Linked DNA regions of Sphingobium yanoikuyae. The protein of the gene in region 1 interacts with the protein of each later gene in a pairwise test. Links are inferred from orthologs where the notes say so. Each region holds a gene or a part of one and is shown in the gene's direction. Other genes may lie near its edges. The genes, in order: U0025_RS13710 and mtgA.

What was found.
Region 2: the proteins of U0025_RS13710 (region 1) and mtgA interact in binary tests that used the Escherichia coli proteins (3 or more experiments, as listed by UniProt). The link is inferred for Sphingobium yanoikuyae from one-to-one orthologs.

The regions. Positions count from the first base shown.
Region 1 is NZ_CP139979.1:2,972,044-2,976,747, reverse strand. The notes cover bases 1-3,000. They hold U0025_RS13710 (peptidoglycan D,D-transpeptidase FtsI family protein), read left to right. Parts: upstream 1-648; coding sequence 649-2,352; downstream 2,353-3,000. Other genes in these bases: U0025_RS13705 (UDP-N-acetylmuramoyl-L-alanyl-D-glutamate--2,6-diaminopimelate ligase), read left to right, coding at 2,352-3,000; U0025_RS13715 (hypothetical protein), read left to right, coding at 1-649. Outside these bases: more of U0025_RS13705, read left to right, coding at 3,001-3,794; U0025_RS13700 (UDP-N-acetylmuramoyl-tripeptide--D-alanyl-D-alanine ligase), read left to right, coding at 3,791-4,704. UniProt on the Escherichia coli protein: Essential cell division protein that catalyzes cross-linking of the peptidoglycan cell wall at the division septum. Required for localization of FtsN.
Region 2 is NZ_CP139979.1:2,543,347-2,549,997, forward strand. The notes cover bases 890-3,663. They hold mtgA (monofunctional biosynthetic peptidoglycan transglycosylase), read left to right. Parts: upstream 890-1,806; coding sequence 1,807-2,520; downstream 2,521-3,663. Other genes in these bases: U0025_RS11660 (MFS transporter), read left to right, coding at 890-1,762; U0025_RS11670 (TonB-dependent receptor), read right to left, coding at 2,733-3,663. Also shown: U0025_RS11655 (TetR/AcrR family transcriptional regulator), read right to left, coding at 1-349; more of U0025_RS11660, read left to right, coding at 473-889; more of U0025_RS11670, read right to left, coding at 3,664-5,213; ATP-dependent Clp protease ATP-binding subunit ClpX, read right to left, coding at 5,579-6,651. UniProt on the Escherichia coli protein: Peptidoglycan polymerase that catalyzes glycan chain elongation from lipid-linked precursors. May play a role in peptidoglycan assembly during cell division in collaboration with other cell division proteins.

The DNA.
Region 1 (4,704 bases):
CGCGGTCAAGAGATTGCAGAGCCTGATCTGGGTGTTGCTGGTCGCGCTGGGCGCGCTCGGCGCCTATCTCGTCTCCTTGAAGGTCGCGACCGAGCGCAATGACGTGATGCGGGTGCGAATGCAGATCGCGCAGGCGCGCGGCGATATCCGCTATCTGGAAACCGAGTTCAGCGCGCGCGCCAGCATGCGCCAGCTGGAGCGGTGGAACCAGGACGACTTCATGTATGCGACGCCGACCGCCGGCCAGTATCTGGCGGGCGAACAGGCGCTGGCGCATCTGGATGGCGTCCAGCCCAACGGCCCCGACTATGTCGCGCCGCCGGTGATGGTGGCGATGGTCGAGACGCCGGCCGATCTGCCGTCCGCGCCGCAGGCCGCGCCGGCCAGTCCTGCCGCCAGCCAGATCCGCAGCGATATCGCCGTGATCCGCGAGGCGCATGCCGCCGATAATGTCGAGAAGCTGGCCAAGCCCGCCGCGCCGGTGAAGCTGGCCGAACAGCGCGCCAAGGCCGACGCCGACGTGTCGCGGCCCAATCCGGTCGCGCGCCGGGCCGAGCGCATGGCGATGCTGGACGCCAAGCTGCTGGACGACAGCACCATGGGTGACCTCAGCGCCCGTGCGGCGCGCGAGCGAAAGGGAGGCCGCTAATGGCCACAATAATCGTCCAGCCGGGCGGCGCCCGTGCCGGGCGGCAGCGGGTCAACCTGACGGCGATTGCGCATAATCGCCTGATGTTGCTGTTGATCCTGTTCATGATGATCACGGCCGTGCTGATCCTGCGACTGACCTGGGTCGGCATTTTCGCGAGTGGCAACGGCAATGGCGATGGATTGTCGGGCTTCACCCCGGCGCGCGCGGACATTGTCGACCGCAATGGCGTGCCGCTGGCGCGGACCATGGACGCCTATTCGATCGCGGTGCGCCCGTCCAAGCTGATCGGCGATCCCGACGAGCTGGCGCGCAAGCTGCACGAAATCTTCCCGGACGAGTCCGAAGCGGTGTTCGCCAAGAAGCTGAGGGGGCGCGGCTGGGCCTATCTGCGCCGCCGTGCGCTGCCCGAGGAAGTGGCGGCGGTGAACGCGCTGGGCGAGATCGGCATCGAATTTCCGCGCGAGAAGGAGCGCCTCTATCCCCAGCGCACGCTGGCCGCGCATATTCTCGGCTTTGCGCCCAATGCCGAGGGCAAGGGCGGCATGGGCGTGGAGGCCGCGTTCAACGATCGGATGATCGACCCGGCGCAGCGTAGCCGACCCTTTGCCATGTCGATCGACAGCCGGGTGCAGGGCGCGCTGGAAAGCGAGCTGTATGCCCAGCTGGTCCAGACGCGGGCCAAGGGCGCCGGCGGCATCATCCTGGACGTCAATACCGGCGAAGTGATCGCCATGGCATCGATCCCGGTGTTCGATCCCAACAAGCTGCAAAATTATGCCGGCAAGCGCTGCTCCGAATCGCCGCTCTGCAACCATATGGTGCAGGCCCGCTATGAGCTGGGTTCGGCGTTCAAGCCGCTGTCGATCGCGGCGGCCATGGATGCGGGCGTCGTGACCTCGATGAGCAAGCGCTATGACGCGACCGCGCCGCTGGCCGTTGGCGGCTTCCGCATCAAGGATGACCACTCGCTTGGCCGTTGGATCAACGTGCCGGAAATCCTGGTCCACAGCTCGAATATCGGTACCGCCCGGATCGCCGACGAAATGGGCGCCGCGCCGCTGCAGAAGCTGTTCCGCAGCCTGGATTTCGACCAGCGCGCACCGATCGAGTTCAATGAGCGTGCCGGCGGCCTGTGGCCGACCAATTGGGGCCGGATCACCAGCATGACCACGTCCTACGGCCATGGCATCGCCGTGACGCCGCTGCATCTGGCGGCGGCCTATGCGGCGCTGGTCAACGGCGGCATCTGGCGCCCGGCGACGATCCGCAAGCTCAAGGCCGATGAAGTGCCCGAGGGGCGCCGCGTCTTTTCCGCCGCGACCAGCGCGCGCATGCGCCAGCTGTTGCGGATGATCGTGTCGGCGGGTACAGGGCGTAGCGCCGATGCCAAGGGATTCCGGGTGGGCGGCAAGACGGGTTCCGCTGAAAAGCCCCAGGAAGGGCGCTACAACAAGACTTCGCTGGTGACGACTTTCGCTTCCGCCTTCCCGATGGACAATCCCCGCTATGTGGTTCTCGTCACGATGGACGAGGCGACGGGCCAATATGGCCTGCGCACCGCTGCATGGACGGCGGCGCCAGTGGTGAAGCGGGTGGTGGAGCGCACCGGGCCGATGCTTGGCGTAATGCCGGACGAGCGGCGGGACGTGGATATTTCGGATTTGATGCCGCTGTTGCACGGCGACAAGGAGACAGAGTGATGCGCCTCGGGTCGCTAATCGAGGAGCTGGGCGTCGAGGTCGGTGGCAACACCGGCCTCGACACGTCCGTGACGGGTTTTGCCATCGACAATCGCAAGGTTGCGCCGGGCACCATCTTCGGTGCCTTTCAGGGCCTGCGCGTCAATGGCGAGGATTTTATTGCCGACGCGGTGAAGGCGGGAGCGGTCGCGATCGTCGCCCGGCCGGAGGCGAAGGTCGACGGCGCGGTGCATATCGCCGACGCCAATCCCCGCCGCCTGTTCGCGCAACTGGCCGCGCGCTATTTCGCGCCTTTCCCTGATGTGACCGTCGCCGTCACCGGCACCAATGGCAAGACCAGCACGGTCGAACTGGCGCGCCAGCTGTGGCGCATGCTGGGCCACAAGTCGGCCTCGATCGGGACGCTGGGCGTCACCACCTCGGTCGATCAGGTGTCGACCGGCCTTACCACGCCGGACATCGTCACCTTCCTCGCCAACATGTCGGGCCTCAAGCGCGAGGGCATCACCCATGCCGCGTTCGAGGCGTCGAGCCATGGCCTCGACCAGTATCGCACCGAAGGCCTGCCGGTTGCGGCCGGCGCCTTCACCAACCTGTCGCGCGATCATCTCGATTATCATGGCGACATGGACAGCTATTTCGACGCCAAGATGCGCCTGTTCGACGAAGTCGTGGGCGACGGCGGTGCGGCCGTCATCTGGGCCGACGATGAATGGTCGGACAAGGCGATCCAGCGGGCTACGAAGCGGGGGCTTCGTGTGCTGAGCGTCGGGGTGCAGGGGCAGGCATTGCGTCTTGCCAACCGCACCCCGACCCAGTTGGGCCAGACGCTGGAGATCGAAGCCGATGGCAAGCTCTACAAGGTCAATCTGCCGCTGATCGGCGCCTATCAGGCGGCCAATGCGCTGACGGCGGCCGGTCTGGTCATCGCGACCGGCGGCGATACCGCCAAGGTGCTGGAATTGCTGGGCCGGGTCCAGCCGGTGCGCGGCCGTCTGGAACGCGCGGTCATCAGCAAGGCGGGCGCCCCCGTCTATGTCGACTATGCTCATACGCCCGACGGCCTGCGCGCCGCGATCGAGGCACTGCGTCCCCATACCAGGGGCAAGCTGATCGCGCTGTTCGGCGCGGGCGGTGATCGCGATGCGGGCAAGCGCCCGCTGATGGGCAAGATTGCCGCCGATCTGGCAGACCATGTCATCGTGACCGACGATAATCCCCGTTCGGAAGAACCCTCCGCGATCCGCGCCGCCGTGATGGCGGGCGCACCGGGGGCGGAGGAAATTGGCGGTCGCCGCGCGGCGATCGCCGCCGCCATCGGTCAGGCGGGGGGCGACGATATCGTCCTGCTCGCCGGCAAGGGGCATGAGCAGGGCCAGATCATCGGCGACCGGGTGCTACCCTTTGACGATGTCACCGTGGCACGGGAGTGCGCGGGGTGAGCGATCTCTGGACCTCGGCCGAGATCGCAGACGCTACGGGCGGCGCCGTGTCGGCGCCGTTCGCCGTTTCTGGCGTTGCCTTCGACAGTCGCGAGGTGGGCGCGGGCGACCTGTTCGTCGCGATGAAGGGCGAAACGACCGACGGCCACAAATTCGTCGACAAGGCCTTTGCCCAGGGCGCGGCCGGCGCAATCGTCAGCGAACCTGTCGATTATCCCCATGTGCTGGTGGCCGACAGTGCCGCCGCGCTGGAAGCGCTTGGCCGCGCATCGCGCAAGCGCAGCAACGCGAAGATCATCGGCGTGACCGGGTCGGTCGGCAAGACCGGCACCAAGGAAGCGCTGTTCCATGCCCTTGAACGGGCCTGTCCGGGCGGCGTTCATCGGTCGGTCAAAAGCTATAACAACCATGTCGGCGTGCCGCTGAGCCTGGCGCGGATGCCGCGCGATGCGGCCTATGGCGTGTTCGAAATGGGCATGAACCATGCCGGCGAACTGGCTGCGCTGACGCGGCAGGTGCGCCCGAACGTGGCGATCGTCACCGCCATCGCGCCGGCCCATATCGAATTTTTCGGGACCGAGGAAAAGATCGCCGAAGCCAAGGCCGAGATTTTTGAAGGTCTGGAGCCGGGCGGCACCGCTGTCATTCCCTATGACAGCCCGCATGTCGCGACCCTCTATGGCAAGGCGGAGCGCCATGCCGATCATATCCTGACCTTCGGCTTCAGCCCGGAGGCGGATATTTTCGTGCGCGATACCGTGCCGGCACCGGGCGGTGGCACGCTGGTGACCGCTGCGCTGCCGGGGGTGGAACTGTGCTTCACCGTCGGCGCGCCGGGCGACCATTGGGTGTCCAATTCGCTCGCCGTGCTGGCCGCGGTCGAGGCGCTGGGCGGCGATCTGGCCGCGGC
Region 2 (6,651 bases), 430 kb from region 1 along the record:
GCCCGCCCTTACGCGCGGCATCGGGGCCAAGCGCGATCAGCGCGCAGCCGGTTTCGGGCGCATCGCGGTTGCGGGCGCTCAGATAATCGGCGGTGATGGCATCCGGGCCATCCTCGGCCGACAGGCGACGCCACTTGGCCGCGCCGCGCGCGAGCGACGTGGCACAGGCTTCGGCCGCCAGCGCCTCCTTCGATTCGAACTGGTTGTAGAAACCGCCATGGGTAAGGCCGCATTCGCGCATCACCTCGCCAATGCCGACGCCCTCGACGCCGCGAGCGCGGAAGAGCCGGGATGCGGCATCCACCACCTTCTCGCGATTACGTTCGGCCTGTTCACGGCTGACTTTCATGATTCCGACACTCCAATTGGCCTCTTGACCTTATATATGATACCCATCATTTAACGCCAGTCCGTTTTCCGGCTCAAGAAGCAGTTCAGGGGCCAGTCCAAGGGCCAATCCAAGGGGAAGTCGATGCTGTCCACCATGTTCGCCCGCCGCCTGGCCGCGCGCAATGTCCATTATGGCTGGGCCGTCGCGGGCACGACTTTCCTCACCATGCTGGTGGTGGCCGGCGCGGTCGGCGCGCCGGGCGTGTTCATCGTGCCGCTGCAGAAGGAATTTGGCTGGAGCGCGGCGGATATTTCCGGGGCGCTGGCGATCCGTTTCCTGCTGTTCGGGGGCATGGGGCCTTTTGCCGCCGCTTTCATGAACCGCTTTGGTGTGCGGCGGATGATGCTGATTTCGCTGTCGATCGTCATTGGCGGCCTGCTGCTGTCGCTTGGCATGACGCAATTGTGGCAACTCGTCCTTCTCTGGGGCGTGGTGATCGGCGTCGGCACCGGCCTCACCGCCATGGTGCTGGGCGCGACGGTCGCCACCCGCTGGTTCAGCGAGCGGCGCGGACTGGTGATGGGGCTGCTGTCGGCCAGCACCGCGACCGGCCAGCTCGCCTTCCTGCCGCTGCTGGCCAGCATGACCGGCAGCTATGGCTGGCGCACGGCGATGCTGCTGGTGTGCGGCGCGATCCTGGTCGCGGCCGTCGCGGTCATGCTGCTGATGCGCGACCGGCCTTCGGACCTGAACCTTGCCCCCTATGGCGAACAGGCGATCCAGCCCGTTCCTGCCCAGCCGGCCAGCCTGGGCGCGCTGCTGGCGACGCCGCTGATCGTGCTGCGCGACGTGGCGAAGGTGCCGACCTTCTGGATCCTCTTCTTCTCCTTCTACATCTGCGGTGCCAGCACCAATGGCCTGGTCCAGACCCATTTCATCTCGCTGTGCGGCGATTATGGACTGGCAGCAGTGGGCGCGGCGTCGATGCTGGCGATGATGGGGCTGTTCGACTTTGCCGGCACGCTGGCATCGGGCTGGCTCAGCGACCGCTATGACAATCGCTGGCTGCTCTTCTTTTATTATGGCCTCCGCGGCCTATCGCTCCTCTACCTGCCGTTCAGCGACTTCTCGATCTACAGCCTGTCGCTGTTCGCCATCTTCTATGGCCTCGACTGGGTGGCGACGGTGCCGCCGACGGTGAAGCTGACGGCGCAGCGCTTCGGCCCCGAAAAGGCGAATATCGTGTTCGGCTGGATCTTTGCCGGGCATCAGCTGGGCGCGGCGAGCGCCGCGCTGGCCGGCGGCCTGTCGCGCACCGCCTGGCAAAGCTATATGCCCGCCTTCATCGCGGCCGGCATATTGTGCCTGATCGGCGCAGCGCTGGTCCTGCTGATCAACCGGGGCCGTACGCCGAGCCTGGCGACCGCCTGAAGGAATCGATGACGACGGCGCGCGGGGACGCTAGTTTGCGGCCCATGAAAAAAGCCAAAGCCGCGCCCAAGCCTGCCTCCGCCCAGAAACGTCGTTCCCGCTGGATCAGCATCCCCCTCAAGGTCGCCATCGGCTTTGTCGGCCTGTCGGTCGGCACCGTGGTCATCTATCGCTTCGTGCCGCCGCCGGTGACCATTACCATGCTGCTCGATCCCAATGGCATCACCAAGGAATGGAAGCGCCTGGACGCGATCGACCCGGACATGCCGCGCGCGGCGATCGCGGCGGAGGATAGTCGCTTCTGCAGCCATCATGGTTTCGACGCGGTCGCAATTGCCCAGGCCATGCGCCACAATGCCAGCGGCGGGCGCATTCGCGGCGGCTCCACGATCAGCCAGCAAACGGCGAAGAATGTCTTCCTGTGGCAGGGTGGCGGTTTCGTCCGCAAGGGCTTCGAGGCCTGGTTCACCGTGCTGATCGAGGCGATCTGGGGCAAGCGGCGGATCATGGAAGTCTATCTGAACGTCGCGGAGACCGGCATCGGCACCTATGGCGTGCAGGCCGGATCGATCCGCTATTTCGGCCATGGCGCGGGCAAGCTGAGCCGGGCCGAGGCAGCGCGGCTGGCGGCGGTGTTGCCGCTGCCCAAGAAGCGCGAGGCGATCGATCCGCATGGCTTCACCCGCCGCTATGGCAACAGCATCTCCGCGCGCATCCCCGTGGTGCAGCGCGACGGGCTGGACGACTGCCTGAACTGAGGCAGCGGCCGGGCGCCCGAAAATAGGAAATCGGGCGCTTAACTTCCCATATTTCCCGCACATTTCGACATTTTATTGCGCTGCCCTGATCCTATCGGAAAGCGCACACTGCCCGGTCCCCGATCATAATCGAGCGGCGGCGAATAGGACATGAAAAAGGGAGGCGCGGATCGCTCCGCGCCTCCCTTCCTTTTTACCTGCCGGCGCCTGACTTAGAAGCCGATCACCAGCGAGCCGCTGATCGCGCGCGGAGCACCGAAGTTGACGTTCGTGCTCGACGCGGTGGTCAGGCCGCCGCTGAACGAACCGATGTAGAACTTGTCGAACAGGTTCGACACGTTCAGCTGGAAGAAGGCCTTGTCCAGACCCATGTCCTTCAGGTTATAACGCAGGTCGAGGTCGACAACGGTGTAACCCGCCACCTTGAAGGTGTTGATGTCGTTCAGCCAACGCGAACCGGTGCGCTTGATCTGGGCGCCCAGATCAACCGGACCCAGCGTACCCTGAATGCGACCGCCCCACAGATAGCCCGGAGCGCTGCGTTCGCGGTTGCCCTTGGTCGCTGCGAAGCTGTTCGCGCCAGTCTGGACGTCGGCACCGATTTCCGATTCGATCCACGAACCGAATGCGTAAACCAGCAGGCCATCCATCGGGCGAACCGACACGTTGGCGTCGATGCCATACTTCTTCACGCCACCCAGATTGGTGTCGATCGAGCAATCGCATTCGAAGCTGTAGGCCGAAGCGATACGGTTCTTGTACTTCGCGTACCAGCCGGTGACAGCCGCCTGAACGATGTTGTTCTGGTAGCGCAGGGCCAGGTCGAAGCTGTCCGACGTTTCGGCAACCGGCTTCGATGCGGCGTTGGTCGCCGGCAGGAAGATCGAGTTGTAGAGCGTGTCGGTGCCCGGAACCGAGATGTTGGCGGCGTAGCTACCCGCGACGCTCACTTCCGGCGTGATCTTGAAGATTGCGCCGACGTTGGGCAGAAGCTTGTCATACTTGTAGACGCGCTGCTGCGGCGCGGCGAAGGTCGGATTGGCCAGAGCATAAGCCGCGACGTCGCCACTGGCGACGCAGTTCACATTGCCGTTGGCGGCCGTGGTGAAGCAGTTCTGGTTCAGTTCGCGCTTGAAGAAGGGCGCGCGAACGCCGAGGTTCACGATCAGACGTTCATCGACGAACATGCCGCGATATTCGCCAGCGACCTGGTTCAGGGTCGCGTAGGACTTGCGATCACGCTTCTGCAGGATGTTGCCGACGGAATCGGTCAGCGGATCATTGACCGGGAAGACGTCCAGCGGCTCGCCGTTATGATCGAGCAGCGCAGCTTCGCCGGTCTGGCGGTGACGGGCGCGATCGAAGCTGTACGACAGACGCAGACGGTTGTTTGCGTCAAATTCATAAGCGAGGTTCGCGATGGCGACCCAACGACGGGTGTTCGTCTGGCTGGGATTGACGATCGCGGTGCGATCCGATTCCGTCGGGTCGACGCGGCCATTGCCATTCGCGTCAACGCCGAGTTCGCCGTCACCATTCAGGTCGTTGCCGAAATAGGCCGAGCCGCCGAAATAGCCGGTATAGGCCTGGCCGTTCTGATAGTAGAAGCTTTCATAAGCTGCCACGCCGCCGCCGCCATTGGCCTTGGTGGTGCTGTAGGCAGCATCGGCCGAGAAGATCAGCTTGTCGGTCAGCGTCAGGCGCGTGCTCATGCGCTGAATGCCGGTGTTCGACGGATTGTAGCGACGCTCCCACTGCGAGCCGCAATAGCCCGAAGGAAGCTGGTCAGCGACACCAGCAACCGGCGTCGGCAGGACGCAGGGTGCGCCCGCACCGCCGACGTCATAGAAACGGGCGCTCTTGTCACCCGAGAAAGCGGCAGCCGAACCGGGCGAACCACCGAAGTTGTTGCGGTTCACGTTATAGTGCGCAGCCAGCGAGATGAAGTCGCCATTGCTGCCGATCTCCTGGTAGATCTTGCCGTTATACTGGGCCTTGTCGACCTTGCCGTAGTTGGCGAACGACGCTTCGTTATAAGCGCGCGAGGCCGAAACCCACGCCTTGGTGCCATGGCCGGTGAAATCGCCGGTCTGGATCATGCCGAACACGCGGTGCATCGGACGATCGCCGGCACCCTTGGCCGCGATGTTGCCGTAGCTGACGCTGGCCAGCGCACCGAAATCGTCGCTGGGGGTCAGCGAGTTGATGTTGACGGTGCCGCCAACCGCAGCAGCGGTCGGGCTGTCGACATCGGTCGCGCCGAGGTTGACGTTGATGCTTTCGACCAGTTCGGGGTCGATCTGCTGGTTGGTGTAGATGGCATAGTTACCCGAGTCATTCATCGGAATACCATCGAGGATCTGGGCGATACGATCCGAGCTGAAGCCACGGATGGTGAAGCTGCCGCCCGACGACCCCCAGGGATCGTTGTTGGTGAAGCTGACGCCCGGCACCAGGTTAATGATTTCGTTGACGGTCTGGCCGGGGCGCTGACGCTCGATGATTTCCTGGGTCAGAACGACCTTCGCCTTGGGCGAGTCAGGGATCTTCACGCCGCCGACACCCTGGTTCACCACTGCACCGGTGACGACGATCGAATCTTCGAAATCCTGCGAACCGGTCGACTGCGCGAAAGCGACAGCCGGGGCAGCGACGGCGAGAATCGCGGCGCTGCACTTGAGAAACTGCTTCATTGACCCTTGTCCCTTTTTCAAGAGTGCGCCCCACGGCGCCATAACCATTTTGCTCTTCGAGCCGGCGCCGCATCTGGCGGCCACTGGCGACGCCCCTGTGATGCTATGATTGCAATTATGTTACAATGCAGGTGCGGGACTGTCACAATTGGAAGAGCATCTGGGCAAGGCACTGAAAAACAGGCCGAAACATCAAACTATCATATTGATTTTATTGCATAATATGTCGAAATTTTACACACGCCAACACTGGTGCAATTATGCAACGGCGCAGGAAATTTTGTGCAGTGCGAAAGACTTGCACGAAAAAGGGGCCGGTGGATGGTCCACCGGCCCCTTTTGTTCCAGCCTGAACGGCGAATGAACTAGGCGGCGTCTTCCGCGCGCTTGTCCTTCTCGCTGAACACGCGAATCGGTTCCTTGGTCCCGGCGACGACATCCTTGTCGACCACCACTTCACCCACACCCTCCATCGAGGGCAGGTCGAACATGGTATCGAGCAGGATCGCTTCCAGGATCGAACGCAGGCCGCGAGCGCCGGTCTTGCGCTCGATTGCCTTCTTCGCGATCGCGGTCAGCGCATCGTCGGTGAAGCTCAGTTCGACATTCTCCATGTCGAACAGCTTGCCATATTGCTTGACCAGCGCGTTCTTGGGCTCGACCAGGATCTTGACCAGTGCGGTCACGTCCAGATCCTCCAGCGTCGCGATCACCGGCAGACGGCCGACGAATTCGGGGATCAGGCCGAACTTCAGCAGATCCTCCGGTTCGCTCTGACGCAGCAGTTCACCGGTCTTGCGCTCTTCGGGGGCCGCAACATGGGCGCCGAAGCCGATCGACTTGGCTTCCAGACGGTCGCCGATAATCTTTTCCAGACCCGCGAACGCGCCGCCGCAGATGAACAGGATGTTGGTCGTGTCGACCTGCAGGAATTCCTGCTGCGGATGCTTGCGGCCACCCTGCGGCGGAACCGAGGCGGTCGTGCCTTCCATCAGCTTGAGCAGCGCCTGCTGCACGCCCTCACCCGACACGTCGCGCGTGATCGACGGGTTTTCGGCCTTGCGGCTGATCTTGTCGATCTCGTCGATATAGACGATGCCGCGCTGCGCCTTCTCGACATTATAGTCGGACGCCTGGAGCAGCTTGAGGATGATGTTCTCCACGTCCTCGCCGACATAGCCGGCTTCGGTCAGCGTGGTGGCATCCGCCATGGTGAAGGGCACGTCGAAGGTCTTGGCCAGCGTCTGTGCCAGCAGCGTCTTGCCGCAGCCGGTCGGGCCGACAAGCAGGATGTTCGACTTGGCCAGTTCCACCTCGCCCGGCTTGGAGCCGTGGTTGAGGCGCTTGTAATGATTGTGGACCGCAACCGACAGGACGCGCTTGGCGCGCTTCTGACCGATCACATAATCGTCGAGCACATCGCAGATTTCCTGCGGGG